Regions from separate parts of the Streptomyces sp. NPDC088923 genome, predicted to be linked through region 1. Evidence: riboswitches for the same ligand, from Rfam matches in the RefSeq annotation. Region 1 holds a riboswitch; each other region holds the start of a gene.

Region 1 (7,453 bases):
CAGTCCGAGGAGAACAGCCCCCGTCGCGGGATGCCCCGCAGGCCCGACGACGAACGGCTCGCCGCGCGTACGGAGGAGGAGCGGGTGCGGGCCGGGCTCGACCCGTACGACCCCGCCGAGGTGCCGCCGGCGACGGACACCAACCCGCCCGAGCGGGTGACGGAGAGCCGTCAGTACCAGGACGAGAAGACGGAGATCGACCGCGAGGTGCGCAGGGGCGAGGCGCGCCCGGACCAGCTGGAGGCCCGCAAGGAGCGCGACCCGTACCCGCCGACGCACTACGACGACTGAGCGGGACCGCGCGGGAGTACCGGGGGAAACGGCGGCGCGGCGCGGACCAGGGCCTGAGCCCGGTCCGCGCCGCGCCGCCTTCGCGCGCTCCGCGCCGTCTCAGTAGGTGAGTGGACGGGGGGCGACGGCGCGGGCGTACGCGGGTCCGGCGGCGCGCGGGCCGGAGTGCGCCCTCTCGCCCCCGGCAGAATGCTCCTTCGCCGCGGTTTCCGGCCATCCGGGGCTCAAACCTGGTGATCTATGCGCGTCACACGGGGTGGGTCCCGGGAGGAAGGGGAGGGAAAAGGGCGGTCCGGACGATTCAGCGGGCGGCGACATTGCGGGCACATGTCGACGGGGGACGAAGTGGGGCTTTCCCGGCCGGAAGGCAAGCGCCTTCTTTTCCAATTCTTTCCAGGGAACGGGTCCGCATAGCGACCCCGCGCGTCCGGGAGCCGAACGGAATCCGCCAACCTCGTGATGCGCACCTGACAATCGCGGGCCGGGGCTGCCACAGTCTCCCTCGGCCAGCGGTCGGGCACGCTCCTTCACCACCGCCCACCGCGGGCCCTTCGTCACCCCACCGGCCGCCTGCGTGCGGCCCGTTGAAGGAGCCCTTCCTTGAGACGAACCTCCTCCCGTCGCGCCGCGGCCACCGGCGGCGCACTGCTCGCGGTCTCCGCGCTGCTGACCGCCGCGATGCAGACGGGCGTGGCCACGGCCGCGCCCTCCCCCACCGGGAAAGCCGCCTCGGCGGCCAGGCCGGGAGCCCTGCCGGCGAAGCTGTCCCCCGCACAGCGCGCCGAACTCATCGCCAAGGCACAGAAGAAGAGCGCCGCGACCGCCGACGAACTGAGCCTCGGCGCCCAGGAGAAGCTGGTCGTCCGGGATGTGATCAAGGACCAGGACGGCACGCTGCACACGCGCTACGAGCGCACGTACGGCGGACTGCCCGTCCTCGGTGGCGACTTGGTCGTCACCACGAACCCGGCCGGTGAGACCGGCAAGGTCGTGCGGGCCTCGCAGGCGAAGCTCAGCGGCGTGAAGACCACCGCGAAGGTTCCCGCGGCGACCGCGCAGAAGCAGGCGCTCGGCGCGGCGAAGGCGCAGGGGGCCGCGAAGCCGGCGACCGACCAGGCGCCGCGCAAGGTGGTGTGGCTCGCCGAGGGCAAGCCCGTACTCGCCTACGAGACCGTGATCGGCGGGCTCCAGGAGGATGGCACGCCGAGCGAGCTCCACGTCGTGACGGACGCGGCGACGGGCGCGAAGCTGTACGAGTACCAGGGCATCGAGAACGGCACCGCGAACACGCAGTACAGCGGCACCGTGACGATCAACACCACCAAGTCGGGCTCCACGTACAACCTGACGGACTCGACGCGCGGCGGGCACAAGACGTACACGCTCGCGGGCAAGACCTCGGGCACCGGCACGCTCGTCTCCGGTCCCGACGACGTGTGGGGCGACGGGAAGGGCACCACGGCGGAGACGGCGGCGGCCGACGCGGCCTACGGCGCGCAGGAGACCTGGGACTTCTACAAGGACACCTTCGGACGCAGCGGCATCCGCGGTGACGGCGTGGCCGCCTACTCCCGGGTCCACTACGGCAACCAGTACGTCAACGCGTTCTGGGACGACAGCTGCTTCTGCATGACGTACGGGGACGGGGCCGGCAACGCCGCGCCGCTCACCGCCCTCGACGTCGCGGGCCACGAGATGAGCCACGGGGTCACCTCGGAGACCGCGGGCCTCAACTACAGCGGCGAGTCCGGTGGCCTGAACGAGGCGACGAGCGACATCTTCGGCACGGGGGTGGAGTTCTACTCCAACACCGCGACCGACCCCGGTGACTACCTCATCGGCGAGAAGATCGACATCAACGGCGACGGCACGCCGCTGCGCTACATGGACAAGCCCAGCAAGGACGGCGCCTCGGCCGACAACTGGTCGTCCACGCTCGGCAACAAGGACGTGCACTACTCCTCGGGCCCCGCGAACCACTTCTTCTACCTCCTCTCGGAGGGCAGCGGCGCCAAGACCGTCAACGGCGTGAGCTACAACTCGCCGACGTACGACGGCCTTCCGGTCACCGGCATCGGCCGGGACAAGGCGCTCCAGATCTGGTACAAGGCGCTCACCACGCAGTTCACCTCCACCACCAACTACGCGAGTGCCCGTACCGGCACCCTCGCGGCGGCCTCCTCGCTCTACGGGGCGACCTCGGCCGAGTACAAGGCGGTGCAGGACGCCTGGGCGGCGATCAACGTCGGCGCCCGCTCCGGTGGCGGCACGGACCCCGGCAACCCCGGCGGGACGGTGTTCACCTCCAACACCAAGGTCGCGATACCGGACGCCGGTTCGGCGGTCACCTCCTCGATCGCCGTGACGGGCCGCAGCGGCAACGCGCCCTCGAACCTGTCGGTCTCGGTGGACATCACGCACACCTACCGCGGTGACCTCGTGGTCGACCTCGTCGCCCCGAACGGCACGAGCTACCGCCTCAAGAACTCCAGCTCCTCCGACTCGGCCGACAACGTCAAGGCCACCTACACCGTCAACGCCTCCTCGGTCGCCGCGAACGGCACCTGGAAGCTCAAGGTGCAGGACGTCTACTCGGGCGACAAGGGGACCATCAACGGCTGGTCGCTGACCTTCCCGTAAACCCCCTCGCAAGATCTCGGCGGAACTGGACCCCCCGCCGGACGCGGCGCCCCGGCCACCTCAGGTGGCCGGGGCGCGGTCCCGTATCAACTGCCTCTCGCACTAGTGGAGTCCGGAACCGTGCCGGGCCTCCGTCAGCCCACCGCTCCCCACTCCCCCGCGTCCCCCGAGCCCTGAGCCGCCGCGCGCTGCCGGCGGGCCGGCTCGCCCTGGCGGAGGAGGTCCCGGACCACCGCGGTGACCTCCGCCTCGTCCCCGAGGTCCGAGAGCGCCTCGCCCACGTGGGCGAGCAGCGCGGCGACCGCCTCGCCCGCCGGTACGGCCGTACCGCTCTGCGGGTGGACGAGCGAGCCGCCGAGCCCGTACCGCGCCGCCGTCCACAGCGCGGCCGCGACGTCGTGCGCCGGGACGGGCGCGGGAACGCGGCCCGCCGCCCGCTCGCGCAGCGCCGTCACCACGAGCGCGCGCGTGAGCCCGGCCTGCGCGGCGACCTCGCGCACGGTCGGCATGACGTCGGCGACGCGTACCTCCAGCGTCGGGACGTGCGCGGAGGGGCGCGCGAGCCAGTAGGCGTTGCGGGCCCGCTCGGGGAGGACGCCGGTCGCGAAGAGCCTGCGGTGGGTGGCGTCGTAGTCGGCCGCGTCCGCGAAGTACGGCGGGATCTGCGTCGTGGGCCAGCGCGAGAGGACCATCGTGCGCCAGCTCGCGAACCCGGTGTCCACGCCGTGTTCGTACGGGGAGTTCGCCGAGAGGGCGAGGAGCACCGGCAGCCAGGGGCGGACGTGGTCGAGGGCGTGCACCGCGGCCTCGCGGTCGGGGACGCCGACGTGGATGTGGCAGCCGCAGGTCTCGGTGCCCTGGGCGAGGAGCTGGTAGAGCCCGGCGACGTCGCGGTAGTGCGGGGCCGCGGTGGGGGTACGGGGCGGGGCCTGGCGGGCGGCCGTGCCGTGGGCGAGGACGCGGCAGCCGGCCTTCCCGGCCGCCTCGACGAGGCGTTCGCGCGCGGCGGAGACCTCGGCGCGCAGCTCGGGCAGGCCCGCGCACACCGGGCTCGTGGTCTCGATCATGCTGCTGAGCAGTTCGCGTTGCGGGACCGTCACCGCTCCGCCTGGGTGGAGCCGGTGGTGCACGTCGAGTACCCGTTCCGCGGCGTCGACCGGGAGCAGGGTCTCGGCGTCGACCAGCAGGAACTCCTCCTCGACGCCGAGAGTGGGGGGCGCGCTGGGGGCCGGGGGTAAGCCCGCGCCCCCGCTCTGCGTTGGGCTGGCGGGCATGCGGCAGCTCCTTGGGAGTGGAGTGGGACGCGGGGGGCCCGAACGGCGGGCCCCGGGGCCGGGCCCATCCACTTTGCCGCCGGCGGGAAGGACTCAGGAGAGCGCATACGGGGCGCCCCGGCGCACGGAGTCCGTGCTTCCGCGATCCGGGGGCGCGAAGGTCCTTCGCCGCGCGGCGCGACCAGGCGTTACGCTGGCCGCATCACCGGACACGGGGTGCCCACCAGGGGCTGAGATCACACCCGTCGAACCTGAACCAGCTCGTACTGGCGGAGGGATGTCTTCCATGTCATTGCCGCATGCCCCCGGTCGCGCCCCGGAGGGCGCGGCCCTTCAGCAGGCGCGTCCGGCCGCTCGCGTCTTCGGCGGCCGGATGCCCGAGGCGCCCGGCGACCTGCGCGTCGAGGCGCACGGCATCGCGCCCGTGCCCGAGGACCGGCGCTACGGCGGTCCTGGCAGGCTCTTCACGGTGTGGTTCGCGCCGAACCTCACCATGACGGGGGTCTTCACGGGGACCCTCGGCATCGTCCTCGGCCTCGACTTCGCGACCGCGCTCGTCGCGGTCGTCGCGGGCACGCTGCTCGGGGCGGTCCCCGTCGCGTACCTCGGTACGTGGGGCAGCAGGACCGGGGCCGGTCAGCTGCCGCTCTCGCGGCTCGCCTTCGGGCCCGCGGTCGTCCTGCCGGGCATCCTCCAGTGGCTCTCCTCGGTCGCGTGGGACGCGCTCATCGGCCTCTTCGGCGGGGACGCGCTCGCGCGGCTTTTCGGCTGGCCGTTCTGGCTGGGGGTGCTCGTCATGATGGCCGGGCAGGGCCTCGTGGGGGCGCTCGGTTACGAGGCGATCCACCGGCTCCAGAAACTCATGTCCTTCGTCCTCGCGGTGGCCTTCGTGGTCCTGGCGGTGAAGATGCTCGACGGCGTGAGCCCGACGACCAGCGGCAGCGTCCACGGCATGGACCGCTTCGGCGCGATCATGCTGACCAGCACGGTCGCGCTGAGCCTGTCGCTCTCCTGGGCCCCGTACGCGAGCGACTTCAGCCGCTATCTGCCCGCGAAGACCTCGCGCACGCGGATGTTCTGGTACACGCTGCTCGGTGTGAGCCTGTCCTTCGTCGTGGTGCAGACGCTCGGCCTGTGGGGCGCCTCGGTCTTCACCGACCAGACGGCGGGCGGCGTGCAGAAGCTGCTCGGCGGGGGCTGGCTCGGCGGCTTCGGGCTGCTCGCCGTCGCGCTCGCGGCGCTGTGCAGCAACGCGATGAACGACTACAGCGGCTCGCTCGCGCTCCAGACGGTCGGCGTGCGCGTCCCGCGCCCGTTCGCGGCAGCCGGCGCCGCGGCGCTCGGGCTTCCGCTCGTGCTGTGGATGCACGCCGCCGACACGACCGCGCGCTTCCAGAACGTACTGCTCTTCGTGGGCTACTGGATTCCGGGGTTCTTCGCCGTCGTCGTCGTGGACTGGCGCGCGCGGGCCCGGGAGAGGGCGCGTACGGGTACGGCACTCGACCTCGCCGCCGAGAGCGCGCGCCCCGTGCCGTGGTGGCCGGCGCCCCTCGCCTTCCTCGTCGGTTTCGCCGCCGCCGTGCCGTTCATGAACACCTCGCTGTACGCGGGGCCGGTCGCCGACGCGCTGCACGGCGCCGACCTCGCGTACTACGTCGCCTTCCTGGTGGCGCTGCTCGTCTACGCCCCGCTGCGGCTGCGCACCCGGCGCGACCGCGCCTCCGTCTGACCCCCCCCTGGAGCTCCCTCATGTCCCCGCTGGAAACAAGCCGCGCCGCGCTCGCGCGGGTACGCGGCGCCGAGCCGCTCGTGCAGTGCCTGACCAACACCGTCGTCACGAACTTCACCGCGAACGCGTTGCTCGCGCTCGGGGCCTCGCCCGCGATGGTCGACGTCCCCGGGGAGGCGGACGCCTTCGCGCGGGTCGCGGGCGGAGTCCTCGTCAATCTCGGCACGCCGCACGCCGAGCAGCGCGCCGCGATGACGGAGGCGGCGACGGCGGCGCGCGAGGCGGGCACGCCGTGGGTGCTCGACCCGGTCGCGATCGGCGCGCTCCCGGTGCGTACGCCGCTCGCGCACGAGCTGCTCGCGCTCGGCCCCACCGTCGTACGGGGCAACGCCTCCGAGATCCTGGCGCTCGCGGGCGCCGGGGCGGGCGGGCGCGGCGTGGACGCGGCCGAGAAGGTCGAGCAGGCGGCGGAGGCGGCGCGGGAGCTGGCCCGGACGAGCGGCGCGGTCGTCGCGGTCTCGGGACCCGTGGACCTCGTGACGGACGGGGCGCGGACGGTGCGGATCGCGAACGGGGACGTGTTGCTCACGAAGGTGACGGGCGGCGGTTGCGCGCTCGGCGCGGTGATGGCGGCCTTCGCGGCGGTGACGGAGGACGCGCTCGACGCGACGGTGGCGGCGGTGACGACGTACACGGTCGCGGCGGAGCTGGCGGTGGCCGGGGACCGCCCGGGCCCTGGGACCTTCGCGGTCCGCTTCCTGGACGCGCTCGCCGCCGTGGGGGACGGGGATCTCGTGGCACGGGCGGCATTGTCGTGAGCCCGGACCTCTCGGTGTACCTGGTGACCGACACCGCGCAGTGCGCCGCGCGCGGCCGGACCGTCGCGGAGACGGTCGCCGCCGCTGTCGCGGGCGGGGTCACCGCGGTGCAGGTGCGCGAGAAGGACGCGGGCGGGCGGGCGTTCCTGGAGCAGGTGCGCGCGGTGGCCGTTGTCCTCCCGGCGCACGTGACGCTGCTCGTCAACGACCGCGTCGACGTCTACCTCGCGGCCCGCGCCGCCGGGGCGCGCGTGCACGGCGTCCACGTGGGCCAGTCGGACCTGCCGGTCGCGGCGGTACGGGAGCTGATCGGCGCGGACGCGCTGCTCGGCCTGAGCGCGGCCACTCCCGGGGAACTGGCCGACGCCGCCGGCGCGCGGGTGGACCATGTCGGTGTCGGCGCGCTGCACACGACGACCACGAAGGCGGACGCGCCGCCCGCGCTCGGTGTCGAGGGCTTCGCGCGCCTGCTCGCGCCCCCGGGTCTCCCCCCCGCGGTCGCGATCGGCGGCGTGGTCCCCGCCGATCTCCCGGCGCTGCGCCGGGCGGGCGCGGCGGGCGCGGCGATCGTCTCGGGGATCTGCGCGGCGGCCGACCCCGAGGCGGCGGCGCGGGAGTACGTGGCCGCGTGGGAACGGGGCGCGGCCTGAGGGGGACGTCAGCGGACGCTTCTTCTCGTCCGGGGACTGTCTGGAGCTGGT
Region 2 (7,453 bases), on a different contig from region 1:
CCCTCCTCGCGCGCCGGAGCTTCGACAGCGTCCTCGCGACGTGCACGACTGAAGCGCGTCATCAGTGCGGCCTCTCCTTCGTACGGGGCCCCTTGGCGGGGGCAGTGAGTGCGACGTCCGGGCGCCGTGTCGAAGCCGGGCGCGGATCGGCGGCGACGGGCGCGTCGGTCCGCCCCCGGGCGGACCGGGGCGTGCCGCCGTCATGTGGATCGCGCGGACGCAGTCGTTCCAGGACGAGCAGGGAGACGACGCACACCAGCATGAGGACGGTGGAGAGCGCCATGGCCTGCCCGTAGTTCAGGTCGCCGGGGCGCCCGAGGAGACGGGCGACGGCGACGGGCAACGTCGGGTTGTCGGGGCGGGCGAGGAAGACGGTGGCGCCGAACTCGCCCAGTGACACGGCAAAGGCGAAGCCGGCGGCCACCAGCACCGCGCGGCGCACCAGCGGCAGATCCACCTCCCACCACACCCGCCAGGGCGACGCCCCGAGCACCGACGCGGCGTCGCGCAGCCGTTGGTCGACGGCGCGCAGCACGGGAAGCATCGTCCGTACGACGAACGGCGCACCCACGAGCGCCTGGGCGAGCGGGACGAGAATCCAGGACGCGCGCAGATCGAGTGGAGGCTCGTCGAGTGCGATGAGGAACCCGAAGCCCACGGTGACCGCCGAGACTCCGAGCGGCAGCATCAGCAGGGCGTCGAAGCCGCGCAGCAACCGCGACATGCCGCCCGGCCGGCCGTCCTTCCCGCGTCGCTCCCGGCTGAGCGCGACGGCGGCGAGTCCGCCGACGACGAGGGCGATCAGCGTCGCCACGGCCGCGTAGCGCAGAGAGTTGCCAACCGCCGCGATGGGAGCGACGAGAAAAGCCCCTCCGTCGGAGGAGCCAAGAGCCCGGAAGTAGGTCAGCCCGAAGCCGTCCGGGGCGTCGAAGGCGCGCAGGACGAGCACGGCGAGCGGCAGTACGAGAAGTACCGCGACGACGCCCAGGACGCCGCTGAGCAGCGTCCACTGCGCCACGCCGCGTGGCCGCCGCGCCGTACGCGACGGGTCCACGAGCCGCAACGTGCTCTCCCCCCTGCGCACCACCCACGCGTGGAGGGCCAGCACCATGACGACCGCGCCCAGCTGGACGAGCGTCAGCACCGCTGCCGTGGAGAGATCGAGCAGCTGCGCCGTCTGCCGGTAGATCTCCACCTCCAGCGTCGAGTAGCCCGGGCCCCCGAGGATCTGCACGATCCCGAAAGACGTGAAGGTGAACAGGAACACCATCAACGCCGCCGACGCCACGGCGGGAGCGAGCGCCGGCAGCGTGACCGCCCGCCAGGCCCGCCAGCGCGAAGCGCCCAGGGTGCGCGCGGCGTCCTCCTGCCGCGTGTCCAACTGCGCCCACAAACCGCCCACCGTGCGCACCACGACGGAGTAGTTGAAGAAGACGTGGGCCGCGAGGATCGCCCACACCGTCGTGTCGAGCCGTACACCCCACAGCTCGTCCAACAGCCCGCCGCGTCCGAGCACGGCGAGGAATGCACTGCCGACCACGACTGTGGGCAGAACGAACGGCACTGTGACGACGGCGCGCAGCACGCCTTTCCCGGGAAAAGCGAAGCGCGCGAAGACGTACGCCCCGGGCAGGGCGAGGAGGAGGGTGAGCGCCGTGGACGCCAGTGCCTGCCACGTGGTGAACCAGAGCACGTCGCGTATGTCGCGTCGCCCCAGGACATCGGCGACGGCGCCGAGCTGCCACCCCGCCGAGGTGTGCAGCCCACGACCCACGATCGCCGCGACGGGATAGCCGAAGAACAGGCCGAAGAAGAGGGTGGGCCCCGCGACGAGGAGCAGCACGGTGACGCGACGTCGCGTCACGGGACGTGCCGCGGCGAGGCGACGTCGCGCGGGACGTCGCGACGTGTCCCCGCGACGTACGCCGCGTACGGGTCCCTCGTGCGACGCCTCTCGCGACGTCCCGCGGGGCCTCACTTGACGACCAGTGAGGTCCAGGCGTTGATCCAGTCCTCACGGTGCTCGGCGATCTTCTGCGGCGCGACGGTCCGCGCTCCGTCGGCGTCCGCTCCGTACCGCGTGAACACATCCGGCAGCGGCGTCCCCTTGACGACCGGATTGACGAACATCTGGAGCGGCATGTCCCGCTGGAAGGTGTCGCTCAGGAGGAAATCGAGGAGCGCCTTGCCGCCCTCCGGGTTGGGCGCACCATCGAGCAGACCCGCGAACTCCGTCTGCCGGAAGCACGTCCCGGTCGCGACGCCCGTGGGTGCGTCCTTGGGGCGCGGGTCCGCGTAGAGGACCTCGACGGGCGGGCTGGAGGCGTACGAGACGACGAGCGGCCGGTCGCCGCCGGCCTTGCGGCCCCCCGAGGAGCCCGAGAACTCCTCGTTGTACGCCTGCTCCCAGCTGTCGACGACCTTGACCCCGTTGTCGCGAAGTTTCTTCCAGTACGACTTCCAGCCCTGCTCCCCGTACTGCGCGACGCTGCCGAGGAGGAAGCCGAGCCCCGGCGAGGATGTCGCCGTGTTCTCCGTGACGAGCAGGTTCTTGTAGGCAGGGTCGGCGAGGTCGTCGAGGCTCTGCGGCGGGTCGAGCTTCTCGTCCTTGAAGTACTTCTTGTCATAGTTGACGCATATATCGCCCGTGTCGACGGGGGTGACGCGGTGCCGCTTGCCGTCGAGCTGGATATCGGCGGGGACGGCGGAGAGCCCCTTTGCCTCGTACGGCTGGAAGACGCCTTGCTCCAGGGCGCGGGACAGCAGCGTGTTGTCGACGCCGAAGAAGACGTCGCCCTGGGGGTGTCCCTTGGTGAGGACGGCCTGGTTCACCGCTTGGCCCGCGTCGCCGCTCTTGAGGACCTTGAGGCGGTACCCGGTTTTCTGCTCGAACTTTTTCAGCACGCTCTTGGAGGCAGCGAAGGAGTCGTGGCTGACGAGGGTGACCGTCTTGCCGCTCGACGAGCCGGTATCGGACCCCGAGTCGTCGCCACAGGCGGCGAGGCTTGTAGCAGCCAGACCCGCGGCGATGATGGCGGCGACGGTCCTGCGTCGGGTGGTCATGGATTCCTCCTGGGGTTGGCCAGGAGAAGACGCGGCCCTGCCCGCGGCCGACGGGGCCGCGGGCAGGGCACAACAGCACGAGTGGTGACCGAACTCCCTACCCGGAATGACCCGGGCGAGGTTCAGAGGGTCTGCGACCTATACACCGACTGCCGGTGTGATGTCGCACTCTCAGCGCTGCGGCGCTCCCCTGTCGGAATGTGTACGTCGTACGGAGTATGAAGATGTCGCGCTCCCGGACACGCCGCGAGCGATGGTGCTCGCACACCCTATCGCTACGTCGCGCGCGGGCCCGCGCCGTGCACGCGGCGTCCCCTACGCGCGACGCGTCCCTGCACAGCCCACGCTGCCCACGCCGCGCCCTGCACACGCCGCGCGCTCCACCGCCGCGCCGCGTCCTCCACACGCCGCGCGCTCCACCGCCACGCCGCACCTCACCACCGCGGCACCACGCCACCGCCGGAGCGCCCACACCCCGTCGCGCGGTGCTCAGCGTTCCGCCGCCGCCAGCTGCCCGCACGCCCCGTCGATCTCCTGTCCCCGCGTGTCGCGCACCGTCACCGGCACACCGTGCGCCGCGATCGCGTCCACGAAGGCGCGCTCGTCCTCCGGCCGCGACGCGGTCCACTTCGACCCGGGCGTCGGATTGAGCGGAATCAGGTTGACGTGCACGCGCTTGTTCTTCAGGAGCCGGCCCAGAAGGTCGCCCCGCCACGCCTGGTCGTTGATGTCGCGGATGAGCGCGTACTCGATCGACACGCGCCGCCCCGACTTCTCCGCGTACTCCCACGCGGCGTCCAGGACCTCACGGACCTTCCACCGCGTGTTGACCGGCACCAGCGTGTCCCGCAGTTCGTCGTCCGGAGCGTGCAAAGAGACCGCGAGCCTGCACTTGAACCCCTCGTCCGCGAAACGATGGATCGCGGGCACCAGGCCCACCGTGGATACGGTGATGCCGCGCTGCGAGAGCCCGAGCCCGTCAGGCTCCGGGTCGGTGAGCCTGCGGATCGCGCCCACGACGCGGTTGTAGTTGGCGAGCGGCTCCCCCATCCCCATGAAGACGATGTTGGAGAGCCTCGCCGGCCCGCCGGGAATCTCCCCGTCACGCAGCGCGCGCATGCCCTCGACGATCTGGTGCACGATCTCGGCCGTCGAGAGATTGCGGTCGAGCCCGGCCTGCCCTGTCGCGCAGAACGGGCAGTTCATCCCGCAGCCCGCCTGGGAGGAGATGCACATGGTGACGCGGTCCGGGTAGCGCATAAGTACCGATTCGACGAGCGTGCCGTCGAAGAGGCGCCACAGCGTCTTGCGCGTCGTGTCGTCGTCGCACGAGATATGCCGCACGACCGACATCAGCTCGGGCAGCAGTTGCTCCTGGAGCCGCCCCCGCGCCGCGGCGGGGATGTCGGTCCACTGCGCCGGGTCTTGCGCGTAGCGCGCGAAGTAGTGCTGCGAGAGCTGCTTGGCGCGGAAGGGCTTCTCGCCGATGGCGGCGACGGCCTCCTTGCGCTCGGCGGGGCTGAGGTCGGCGAGGTGACGAGGGGGCTTCTTGGCACCGCGCGGCGCGACGAAGGTGAGTTCTCCCGGTGCGGGCGGCATGGGCCAGTACTCCTCAGATACGGTGCGGCGCCGCGCGCCCCTGGGGACGCGACGACGCGCCGGGTGGGCGCCTCGGGGGCGGCGTACGGGGCGCGCGACGTCGCCCCGCTGGGCGCGACGCGGCGTGAGCCCGTACACGAAAGGGTCCGCCGTACGTCACGGCGGACCCTTTCAGCGTAACGCGCGCCCGGACCACTCCCCGAGCCGAAGGACGGACACCGGTCCGAGCCCGAGCCAGACCTCGGCCCGAGCCACCCGGAGCTCAGCCCGAGCCGACGAACAGGACGAGCAGTAGCCACACGACGGGCGCCGTGGGCAGCAGCGAGTCGAGCCGGTCCATGATGCCGCCGTGGCCGGGAAGCAACGTCCCCATGTCCTTGATCCCCAGGTCCCGCTTGATCATGGACTCACCGAGGTCGCCCAGGGTGGCGCTGGCAGCGACGGCCAGGCCGAGGAGCAGCCCCTGCCACCACTGCCCGTCGTCGATCATGAACTGCATCAGCAGCGCCCCGGCGACCATCGCGAAGCTCACCGCGCCCAGGAGACCTTCGCGCGTCTTGCCCGGGCTGATGCGGGGCGCGAGCTTGTGCGTGCCGAAGCGCCAGCCCACCGCGTAGGCCCCGGTGTCGCTGACGACAGTGAGCACGAGGAAGAGCAGCACGCGCCGCGGCCCGTCGTCCGCGGTGAGCAGCAGCGCGACGAACGTCGCGAGGAACGGCACGTAGAACGTCGCGAACACGCCCGCCGTGACGTCCCGCAGGTAGCCCTCCGGCGGCTGGAACATCCGCCACACGAGCACGACGAGCGCCGTCAGCGCCATCGCCACCCACGCGCCCTCGGCGCCCCGCACGTAGCCCGCGACGACCATCGCGACGCCGCCCGCGGCGAGCGGGATCAGCGGCGCCTTGATCTGCTTGCGCTCGGCGAGGCGGGAGGTCAGTTCCCACAGGCCGACGACGACGGCGAGCGCTATGACGCCGACGAAGACGGCCTTGACGATGAACAACGACGCGACGACAACGACCCCGAGACCGAGACCGACCCCTATGGCCGCCCCCAGGTTCCGGCCGGCGCTCTTCTTCTGCCTGCCGGGGCTCGGTGCGGAGGACGGCTGCACAGGCGTCGGGGACGACTGCGCGGCCGGGGAGACGGGGGGTACGGGCTCGGGTCGGCCGGGCTCCCGCGGCACCTCGTCGCGGAACAGGGGACCACTCAGCCGAGCGGCCCCCCGGTCGTCGTCCTGGTCGCCGCCGTTCGCGGGTACGTCGGGCACGATGGGCATGGGCCGAGTCTCTTGGACGTCATGCGCTTCGTACACGGGACCCGCCGAGGCAGCCCCCTGTCCGGAGGTGGGCCACGGCTCGCCGTATCCGGTACGGGGCGGCGCGTCCCAGGAGGAGTCGTTCATCAGACCTCAAGCAGCTCGGATTCCTTGTGCTTGAGCAGCTCGTCCACCTGCGCGACGTACTTCGCGGTGGTGTCGTCGAGCTCCTTCTCCGCGCGGCGCACCTCGTCCTCGCCGGTCTCCTTGTCCTTGACCAGCTTGTCGAGGGCGTCCTTGGCCTTGCGGCGCACGGCGCGGATCGAGACGCGCGCGTCCTCGCCCTTGGTCCGTGCGACCTTGATGAACTCCTTGCGGCGTTCCTCGGTCAGCTCGGGGAAGACCACCCGGATGATATGTCCGTCGTTGCTCGGGTTGACGCCGAGGTCCGAGTCGCGGATGGCCTGCTCGATGTTGCGCAGCGCGCTCTTGTCGAACGGGGTCACGACGGCCATACGGGGCTCGGGCACCGAGAACGAGGCGAGCTGGTTGATCGGCGTCATCGCCCCGTAGTAGTCCGCGACGATCTTGTTGAACATCGCGGGGTGCGCGCGACCGGTACGAATGGCGGCCAAGTCCTCCTTGGCGACCACCACGGCCTTCTCCATCTTCTCCTCTGCTTCGAGGAGGATCTCTTCGATCACCACTTGCTCCTGCGTGTCTTGAGTTGGCCTGATGAGGTTCGTCCCGCCGCGGGGGCGAGAGGCGCACAGGTCCGGCTGCGTCGCTTCCGTACTGCACGGTGTCCGAGCGACGGGGCTTTGTCCATCCCGTCACTCGGCGACGGCGCTCCGTGCTCGCCCGCGAGGGCGGCCGGAGCACGCGGCGGTCAGGCCCGAGTGCCCTGGTCGCTCACGAGCGTGCCGATCTTCTCACCCTTGACCGCCCGGGCGATATTGCCCGCGGTCAGCAGCTCGAAGACGAGGATCGGGAGCTTGTTGTCGCGGCAGAGGGTGATGGCGGTCATGTCGGCGACCTTGAGGTCGCGCGTGATGACCTCGCCGTAGCCGAGGGCGTCGAACTTGACGGCGTCGGCGTTGGTCTTCGGGTCCGAGTCGTAGACGCCGTCCACGCCGTTCTTGCCCATGAGGAGGGCTTCGGCGTGGATCTCCAGGGCGCGCTGCGCGGCGGTGGTGTCGGTGGAGAAGTACGGCATTCCCATGCCGGCGCCGAAGATGACGACGCGTCCCTTCTCCAGGTGCCGCACGGCGCGCAGCGGGATGTACGGCTCGGCCACCTGCCCCATCGTGATCGCCGTCTGGACGCGGGAGTCGATGCCCTCCTTCTCCAGGAAGTCCTGGAGAGCGAGGCAGTTCATGACGGTGCCGAGCATGCCCATGTAGTCGGAGCGCGCGCGGTCCATGCCGCGCTGCTGGAGCTCGGCGCCGCGGAAGAAGTTGCCCCCGCCGATGACGACGGCGATCTGGGCGCCGTCGCGTACGACGGCGGCGATCTCGCGCGCGATGGTGT
Region 3 (7,453 bases), on a different contig from region 1:
CGGCAGTCACGGCCTCGCCACACGCACCGCTGGTGCGGGCTCCCGAGCGGCCCGGCATCCCCACCGCCGGCACAGCCTTCATGGCCCCTTGCCGACACCCCGAACGGACTCCGCTCCCCGAGGCGGCGAGGCATCCGGAAGCAGTGCTCCGGGGGCACGAGAGGTCCCGGGCCGGAGCCTCAGGGGCTCGATGGTGCTACCGGGGCTCCTTCGTCCCCGCCGGTTCCTCCCTCACGGGTACTCCCTACGGGGGACCGGTTCCGCGCCTCGTCACGGCCTTCCCGGGGCCGGAACCGGCGCCGCGCCCCGCCATTTCGGCGCAAAACGCCGGACGGAAGCGGAGTGCGGCGGGATTCACCACCCTGATGCGTCCCACACCCCGCACCGCATTCCTATGATGGGCGCACGACACCGAGGGCCGCTGCGACCGAGCAGTCCGGGCGGTGGGGAGCGGCGCGATCGTGGTGGAGGGGTCAATGACTCAGGGGGCCGGTCAGGGACCCGCGGAACGGACACCGACGGTGCGCGACTTCCGCGTCCCCGCCTACATGCCCCAGCCCGAGGCCTTCGCGGACGGGGCGGAGCCCTATCCGGGCGAGGGCGACAAGTACGCGGACGCGGCACAGGCGTACGCGGAACGCCAGGCCCCCGAGGCGTCCTCGCCGCCCGAGACCGTGCCACCCGCCGGTCCCGAGGCCCCCGTGGACGAGGACTACACCCCCACCGAACGCGATCTGCCCGTCATCGGCTCGCAGCCGGAACCCGCCTCGCAGCCGCACACGAACGGCCCCGGGCCGCTCTACGTCGTCGGCGACGTACACGGATACCTCGACGAGCTCGTCGCCGCCCTCCAGGAGCAGGGCCTCCTCGACGAGGAAGCCCGCTGGGCGGCGGGCAATGCCCGGCTCTGGTTCCTCGGCGACTTCACCGACCGGGGACCCGACGGCATCGGGGTCATCGACCTCGTCATGCGCCTCTCGGCCGAGGCCGCCGCGGCCGGCGGCTACTGCAAGGCCCTCATGGGCAACCACGAGCTGCTCCTCCTCGGCGCCCGCCGCTTCGGCGACACCCCGGTCAGCTCCGGAGCGGGCACCGCCACCTTCCAGGCGGCCTGGCTCCTCAACGGCGGTCAGAAGACGGACATGGACCGCCTCCAGGACGTCCACCTCCAGTGGATGTCCCGGCTCGACGCGATCGTGGAGGAGGACGAGCACCTGCTCGTGCACTCCGACACCACCGCCTATCTCGACTACGGCTCCACGATCGAGGCCGTCAACGACACGATCCACGACGTCCTCACGCGCAACGATCCGGACGAGTGCTGGGATCTCTTCCGCAAGTTCACCAAGCGCTTCGCCTTCCGTGACGAGCGGACAGGGCCCGAGGCGGTACGTGAGCTGCTCGACACCTTCGGCGGCTCCCGCATCGTCCACGGCCACAGCCCCATCCCGTACCTCCTCGGCGACGTCGGCACCGAGGACGGCGAGGAGACCCCGCGCCCGGTGATCGAGGACGCGCACATCTACGCGGACCGGCTGGCCGTCGCGATGGACGGCGGTGTGACCATGGCAGGGACGCTGCTGGTACGTCAGGTGCCCTTCCCGGCCTGACACCAGGCCCGGCCCGGCCCCGCCGGGTACCCCCGCTGCTCCCTGGCGCCGCACCGTCGGGCCCCCGCAGCCCGCACCGTACGGACTCGCCCCGCCCGCACCGTACGGCTGCCGCCACCCCGTACCGCCGCCGTGCGGCCCGTCCCGCACGCCCTCGTACCAACCCCACCCGCCCGCACTCCGTCCCCGCTCCGGCGCACCGACGATCCCCCGCCGCCCCGCGCACAGGCACGCCCACCGCCCGTACGCCCCTCCCTGCCTGCCCGGACAGGCGCGCCACCCGGCGTGCGGGGGGCGCACGTGCCGCCGCGTCCCCCTGTACGACTGGTCAATTTCCGGAAACACCCTGTTACCCTGCGCCGTCCCCGGCCTACCATCGCCTTATCCGTAGCAGGCTCTCCTCCGCTTCCGCCCTCTGCCCGCACCCAGCGGGCGCCTTGGCCCTACGGAGCATCGGGGGATGCACATGAACAGCGCTCCGCACTTGCTGCCCGAGGACCACCCCGAGTTCGAGCGAGTTCTCGACGAGGCCCTGCGCCAGGCCGTACCGCGGCCGGCCGCGCCGGACCCCGACCGGCAGCTCCCCGCCACGCGGCTGAAGGCCCTGGCGCTCGGCTCGGCAGGTCTTATCGCGGCCACCGCCGCGCCCGAGTACCGGCACTACGTCAGAGTGCGCGAGGACCTGCGGATACGCACGGCCGGGGATACCGGCCAAGCCGAGGTGCCGGTGCGGGCGCAAGAGGCCGGAGGGCTCGCCGCGGCGCTCGGCGAGGTGACCGAGGCCTCGGGTGCCGGGGCTGTCGCCGTGGTCGCCGCGCTCACCCCCGTGCTCGCCGGGGTCGCCGCCGTCGTCCTGCTGCTCATCGGCTACCTGCTGCGGCTCGTGGACAGCGAGCACGTCATCGGCGACGCCCTGCTCACCGCCGGCTGGATCTTCGCCGTCCTCGCCGCCGCCGCCATCCTCATCGCCGGGGTCGCCCTGCTTCTCGCCGCCCTGCGCAACGGCGCCACGGCACTCCCCGCCGACCCGCGCCGTCCGCGCACCGCCGAACCCGATCCCGAGACCGAGGCAGTGGACCGGGCCCGCGCCGACTGGCGACGCGCCCTTCTGGAGAAGGGATTCCTGCCCTTCTTCCAAGAGCACGCGGACGTCCAGGAGTACGGCGGGGACGACCGCCCGGGCGGGGAGGACCCCGTGCAGGACGGTCCCGTGCACAGCCGTAGCGGCCCTTCCCGGATGCCGCGCCTCGGTTACCACCGCCCCGGCTTCAGCAGCCCCGAGGCGGACGGCGAGGCGGCCTCCCGTCCTCGCTACTCCAGCCCCGATTTCAGCAGCCCCGACTTCGGCGGTCCGGAACACCGCCCGGATTAAGCGATGTTTCACGTGAAACATCGCAAGCCGTCACCCACGCACGGGCATCCCCCGCCCGCACCCGCACCCGCACCCGCACCCGCACCCGCACCCGCACGCAGGAAAGCCCGATGTTTCACGTGAAACACCGAAGTGGATGTTTCACGTGAAACATCGGGCCCCGAGGGGAATCCCCCGCGCTACAGCTTCCCGCCGGTCAGCCGCGTGAGCGGCCCCACCGCCCGTACCCCGGACTTCCGTCCCGCGAGGAACGAGGCCGTGGCCACCGTCAGCAGCCCGGCGCCCGCGGTTGTCACGGCCACCTTGTGCTCGCGGACCGTGCCCCAAGCCGTGCCCGCCGAGGCGACGGCCTTCTCCGAGACCTCGGAGACCTTGCGCCGCCCGGCGTCCACACCCGTCCTCGCCTTCGCTTCCACACGCTTGCCCGCCGCTCCGGCGGCGCGCGCACGTTCCCGCGCCGTCTCGGCGGCCTGTTCCGTCTTCGCCCCGGCCGCGGAGAGCGCCGCATCGGCCTTCTCCGACGCCGTCGCCGCCACCGGGGCATCTTCGGTCCCGGGCGCGGAGGCCGAAGCGGCCACGGCGTCGCGGGAGTGCTTGGTCTGCGGGTTCTCTCCAGTCATGGCCTGCGGGTTGCCGCTCACCACCGGAGGAAACCCGCGACCGCGCGGCGAAGTGTGCCCAGAACCGGTCCGGGCCCTTCCGGAAGGAGCCCGGAGCCACCCGCCCGGAGCCCTCCGCTCACGCGGCCGACGGCAGCCTCACTCCGCCAGCGGCAGATACACGCGGTTCCCCGTAGCGGCGAACTCCCGCGACTTCTCCATCATCCCGGCCGCGATCTCCTCCTTGCTCAGCTCCGTACCGTCCTCCGCGCCGAAGCGCTCGCTGATGTCCCTGCTGATCCGCATCGAGCAGAACTTGGGCCCGCACATGGAGCAGAAGTGCGCGGTCTTCGCCGGTTCGGCGGGCAAGGTCTCGTCGTGGAAGGACCGCGCCGTCTCCGGATCGAGCGACAGGTTGAACTGGTCCTCCCACCGGAAGTCGAAGCGCGCCTGCGAGAGCGCGTCGTCCCATTCCCGCGCCCCCGGGTGGCCCTTGGCCAGATCGGCGGCGTGAGCGGCGATCTTGTACGTGATGACCCCGGTCTTCACGTCGTCCCTGTCGGGAAGCCCGAGGTGTTCCTTGGGCGTCACGTAGCAGAGCATCGCGGTGCCCCACCACGCGATCATCGCGGCGCCGATGCCGGAGGTGATGTGGTCGTAGCCCGGCGCGACGTCCGTCGTGAGCGGCCCGAGCGTGTAGAACGGCGCTCCGTCGCACAGTTCCTGCTGAAGCTCCACGTTCTCCTTGATCTTGTGCATCGGTACATGCCCGGGGCCCTCGACCATCGTCTGCACGCCGTGCCCGCGGGCCACCGCCGTGAGTTCGCCGAGCGTGCGCAGCTCGGCGAACTGCGCCTCGTCGTTGGCGTCCGCGACGGAGCCGGGCCGCAAGCCGTCCCCGAGCGAGAACGTCACGTCGTACGCCGCGAGGATCTCGCACAGCTCCTCGAAGTGCTCGTACAGGAAGGACTCCTGGTGGTGCGCGAGGCACCACGCCGCCATGATGGAACCGCCGCGCGAGACGATTCCGGTGGTCCGGCGCGCGGTGAGCGGTACGTACGCGAGCCGCACCCCCGCGTGCACGGTCATGTAGTCGACGCCCTGCTCGGCCTGTTCCACGATCGTGTCGCGGTACAGCTCCCAGCTCAGCTCCTCCGCCTTCCCCCCGGTCTTCTCCAGCGCCTGGTAGAGCGGCACGGTGCCAATGGGGACAGGGGAGTTGCGCAGAATCCACTCCCGGGTGGTGTGGATGTCGCGGCCCGTCGAAAGGTCCATGACGGTGTCGGCGCCCCAGCGCGTCGCCCACGTCATCTTCTCCACCTCCTCCTCGATCGAGGAGGTGACCGCCGAGTTGCCGATGTTCGCGTTGATCTTCACGAGGAACCGCTTGCCGATGACCATCGGCTCGCTCTCGGGGTGATTGATGTTCGCGGGAAGTACGGCCCGCCCGGCGGCCAGTTCCTCGCGTACGACCTCGGGGGCGACGCCCTCGCGCAACGCCGCGTACTCCATCTCCGGCGTGATCTCGCCCCGCCGGGCGTACGCGAGCTGCGTCACCGGCGTCGCCGAGCGGGCGCGACGCGGACGGCGCGAGCGCCCGGGGAAGACCGCGTCGAGCCGGCGCGCCCCGCCACGCGGAACGGTGTGCTGCGGGCCGTCGTCCTCCGGCCGTACCCCGCGACCGGGATACGTCTCGGTGTCGCCGCGCGCCGCGATCCACGGCGCGCGCGGCGTGTCGAGCCCGCGCCGTACGTCCGTGGTGACGGACGGATCGGTGTACGGGCCCGAGGTGTCGTACAGCGTCAGCGCGCGGCCGTCGCTCAGGTGCACCCTCCGCACGGGCACCCGCAGCCCCGCCCGTTCGCCCTCGATGTACGCCTTGTGCGCACCGAGGGCGCGAGCGGGTGCGGTGGTGTCGTGCTCCTGTGCGGAGGCAGGAATGTGCGCGTCCGATGTGGTCATGAGACCTACTCCCTACGCCGGCATTACCCGGTAACAGGTTCAGCGGTCGGCGCAGCGTTTCGTCCTCCGGCCGCGTGTGCGGTCGTACGAGGAGATCAGCGCCCTCTCAGCCCGGTGCTCCGAGCTCCCGCGGGGACAAATCGCGTCCCACGCTAGCGCCCGTCCTGGCGTGCTGGCCAGAGGGCCCCCTCGGTTCTTGCGATGATCGGCCAGTGACGACGCCACCTCCCACGCCTCAGGCGCCCCCACCGTCCCCCTCGCCCCCCTCGTCCCCCGAGAGCCGCCCCCCAGGTCACGAGCACGGCCACAGCCACGGTCCGGCGACTCCCGGTTCGCGACGGCTGCGGGTGGTCATCGCGGCTGTCCTGGTCCCCTTCGCCGCAGCAGTCGTCGCCGGACTGGTCCTGCTGTGGCCCGGGGCTCCGGGGGCGCACCAGCGGACGGGTGTCGGCTTCGACCGGCAGACCGTCAGCGGCGTGGTCACCGCTATCGAGCACGTCGGCTGCGACGACGTGGCCGGGGGCGGGGGCTCGGGGCAGGGGAGCGGAGGGGGCGGGGCGCAGGACCCCTCGTCCGGTGGTACGGGCACGACGGCATCCGGCGGTGCGGGCGCGTCGACGCCGTCGAGCGGGGCTGGTGGCGCGGGACCTGGCGCGGCGTCGGGGGAGCACGCGGCGGGCGTCTGCGAGCAGGCGACGGTCGAGGTCACCGAGGGGAAGGACAAGGGGCACCGCTACCCCGAGCTGGTCCGCCCCGACGCCTCGCGACGGCTCCACGCGGGTCAAAAGGTCGTCCTCGCCTACGCGCCCGACGCGCCGCGTGAACTCCAGTACTCCGTCACGGATGTGGGCCGTACCCCGCCGATGGTGCTGCTCGCCGCGGTCTTCGCGCTCGTCGTCGTGGCGGTGGGAAGACTGCGGGGGCTCATGGCCCTCGTGGCGCTCGCCGTGAGCTTCCTGGTGCTGACCTTCTTCATCCTGCCCGCGATCCTGGAGGGGTCGAACCCGCTCGTCGTGGCGGTGGTCGGCGCGAGCGCCATCATGCTGATCGCGCTCTACCTGTGCCACGGCCTCAGCGCGCGCACCTCCGTCGCGGTGCTCGGCACGCTCACCTCGCTCCTGCTCATCGGGGTACTGGGTTCGCTCTTCATCGGCTGGGCGGCGCTCACCGGCAACACCGACGACAACACGGGCCTCATCCACGGGCTCTACCCGCACATCGACATGAGCGGGCTGCTCCTCGCGGGGGTGCTCATCGGCTCGCTCGGTGTGCTCGACGACGTGACGGTCACGCAGACCTCGGCCGTCTGGGAGCTGCACCAGGCCGATCCCGGCATGACGCGGCGCGCGCTGTACCGCGCGGGGCTCAGGATCGGCCGCGACCACATCGCCTCGGTGGTCAACACGCTGGTCCTCGCCTACGCGGGGGCGGCGCTGCCGCTCCTGCTGCTCTTCTCGCTCGCGCGCAGCGACGTGGGCGCGGTCGCGACGAGCGAACTCGTCGGTGAGGAGATCGTGCGGACGCTCGTCGGCTCGATCGGTCTCGTCGCCTCGGTGCCGGTCACGACGGCGCTCGCGACCCTCGTGGTCTCGGCGGACCGTGTTCCGCACCCGTCGTCGTCCGACGCTCAGGGCGTGCCGCCACGCCCTGAGGTGCCCGGCCCCGTATCCGCGGGGCGGCTGCTCGGGGGCGGCGGACGCCGCAGGAAACGCTGAGGGGCGGCGGCGCGGCACGCACGAGGGGCGGGCGGCCCGCACAGGCACGAGAGACGGGCAGGCGGCGACAGGCACGAGAGGCGGGCGCCGCTGAGCCTGGAGGCTGGCTCAGCCCGCGCTCGGCTCCTCGGCCAGGATGCGGTGCAGGGCGTCGTCGAGGTGGCTCTCGAAGTCGGCACAGGCACGCTCCTCGCC

What was found. A riboswitch is a leader RNA that binds a small molecule or an ion and turns the genes downstream of it on or off. The one in region 1 is predicted to bind thiamine pyrophosphate.
Region 2: it holds a riboswitch for thiamine pyrophosphate, as region 1 does, so the genes downstream of both, ACIP4O_RS15095 (thiamine ABC transporter substrate binding subunit) here and ACIP4O_RS23085 (purine-cytosine permease family protein) in region 1, are expected to answer to the same signal.
Region 3: it holds a riboswitch for thiamine pyrophosphate, as region 1 does, so the genes downstream of both, thiC (phosphomethylpyrimidine synthase ThiC) here and ACIP4O_RS23085 (purine-cytosine permease family protein) in region 1, are expected to answer to the same signal.

What each region holds. Positions count from the first base shown of each region.
Region 1 is NZ_JBIVIO010000006.1:182,575-190,027, forward strand. It holds gene ACIP4O_RS23070 (DEAD/DEAH box helicase) at 1-291, shown strand, start outside; gene ACIP4O_RS23075 (M4 family metallopeptidase) at 892-2,931, shown strand; gene ACIP4O_RS23080 (glutamate--cysteine ligase) at 3,066-4,205, opposite strand; TPP riboswitch at 4,408-4,500, shown strand; gene ACIP4O_RS23085 (purine-cytosine permease family protein) at 4,492-5,934, shown strand; gene thiM (hydroxyethylthiazole kinase) at 5,955-6,752, shown strand; gene thiE (thiamine phosphate synthase) at 6,749-7,402, shown strand.
Region 2 is NZ_JBIVIO010000002.1:878,169-885,621, reverse strand. It holds gene ACIP4O_RS15105 (ABC transporter ATP-binding protein) at 1-62, opposite strand, end outside; gene ACIP4O_RS15100 (ABC transporter permease) at 62-1,864, opposite strand; gene ACIP4O_RS15095 (thiamine ABC transporter substrate binding subunit) at 1,975-3,063, opposite strand; TPP riboswitch at 3,140-3,265, opposite strand; gene rlmN (23S rRNA (adenine(2503)-C(2))-methyltransferase RlmN) at 3,553-4,662, opposite strand; gene ACIP4O_RS15085 (phosphatidate cytidylyltransferase) at 4,925-6,070, opposite strand; gene frr (ribosome recycling factor) at 6,070-6,627, opposite strand; gene pyrH (UMP kinase) at 6,813-7,453, opposite strand, start outside.
Region 3 is NZ_JBIVIO010000001.1:124,281-131,733, reverse strand. It holds gene ACIP4O_RS00705 (metallophosphoesterase family protein) at 462-1,610, shown strand; gene ACIP4O_RS00700 (hypothetical protein) at 2,071-2,982, shown strand; gene ACIP4O_RS00695 (hypothetical protein) at 3,162-3,602, opposite strand; gene thiC (phosphomethylpyrimidine synthase ThiC) at 3,741-5,543, opposite strand; TPP riboswitch at 5,536-5,684, opposite strand; gene ACIP4O_RS00685 (YibE/F family protein) at 5,756-7,258, shown strand; gene ACIP4O_RS00680 (SsgA family sporulation/cell division regulator) at 7,367-7,453, opposite strand, start outside.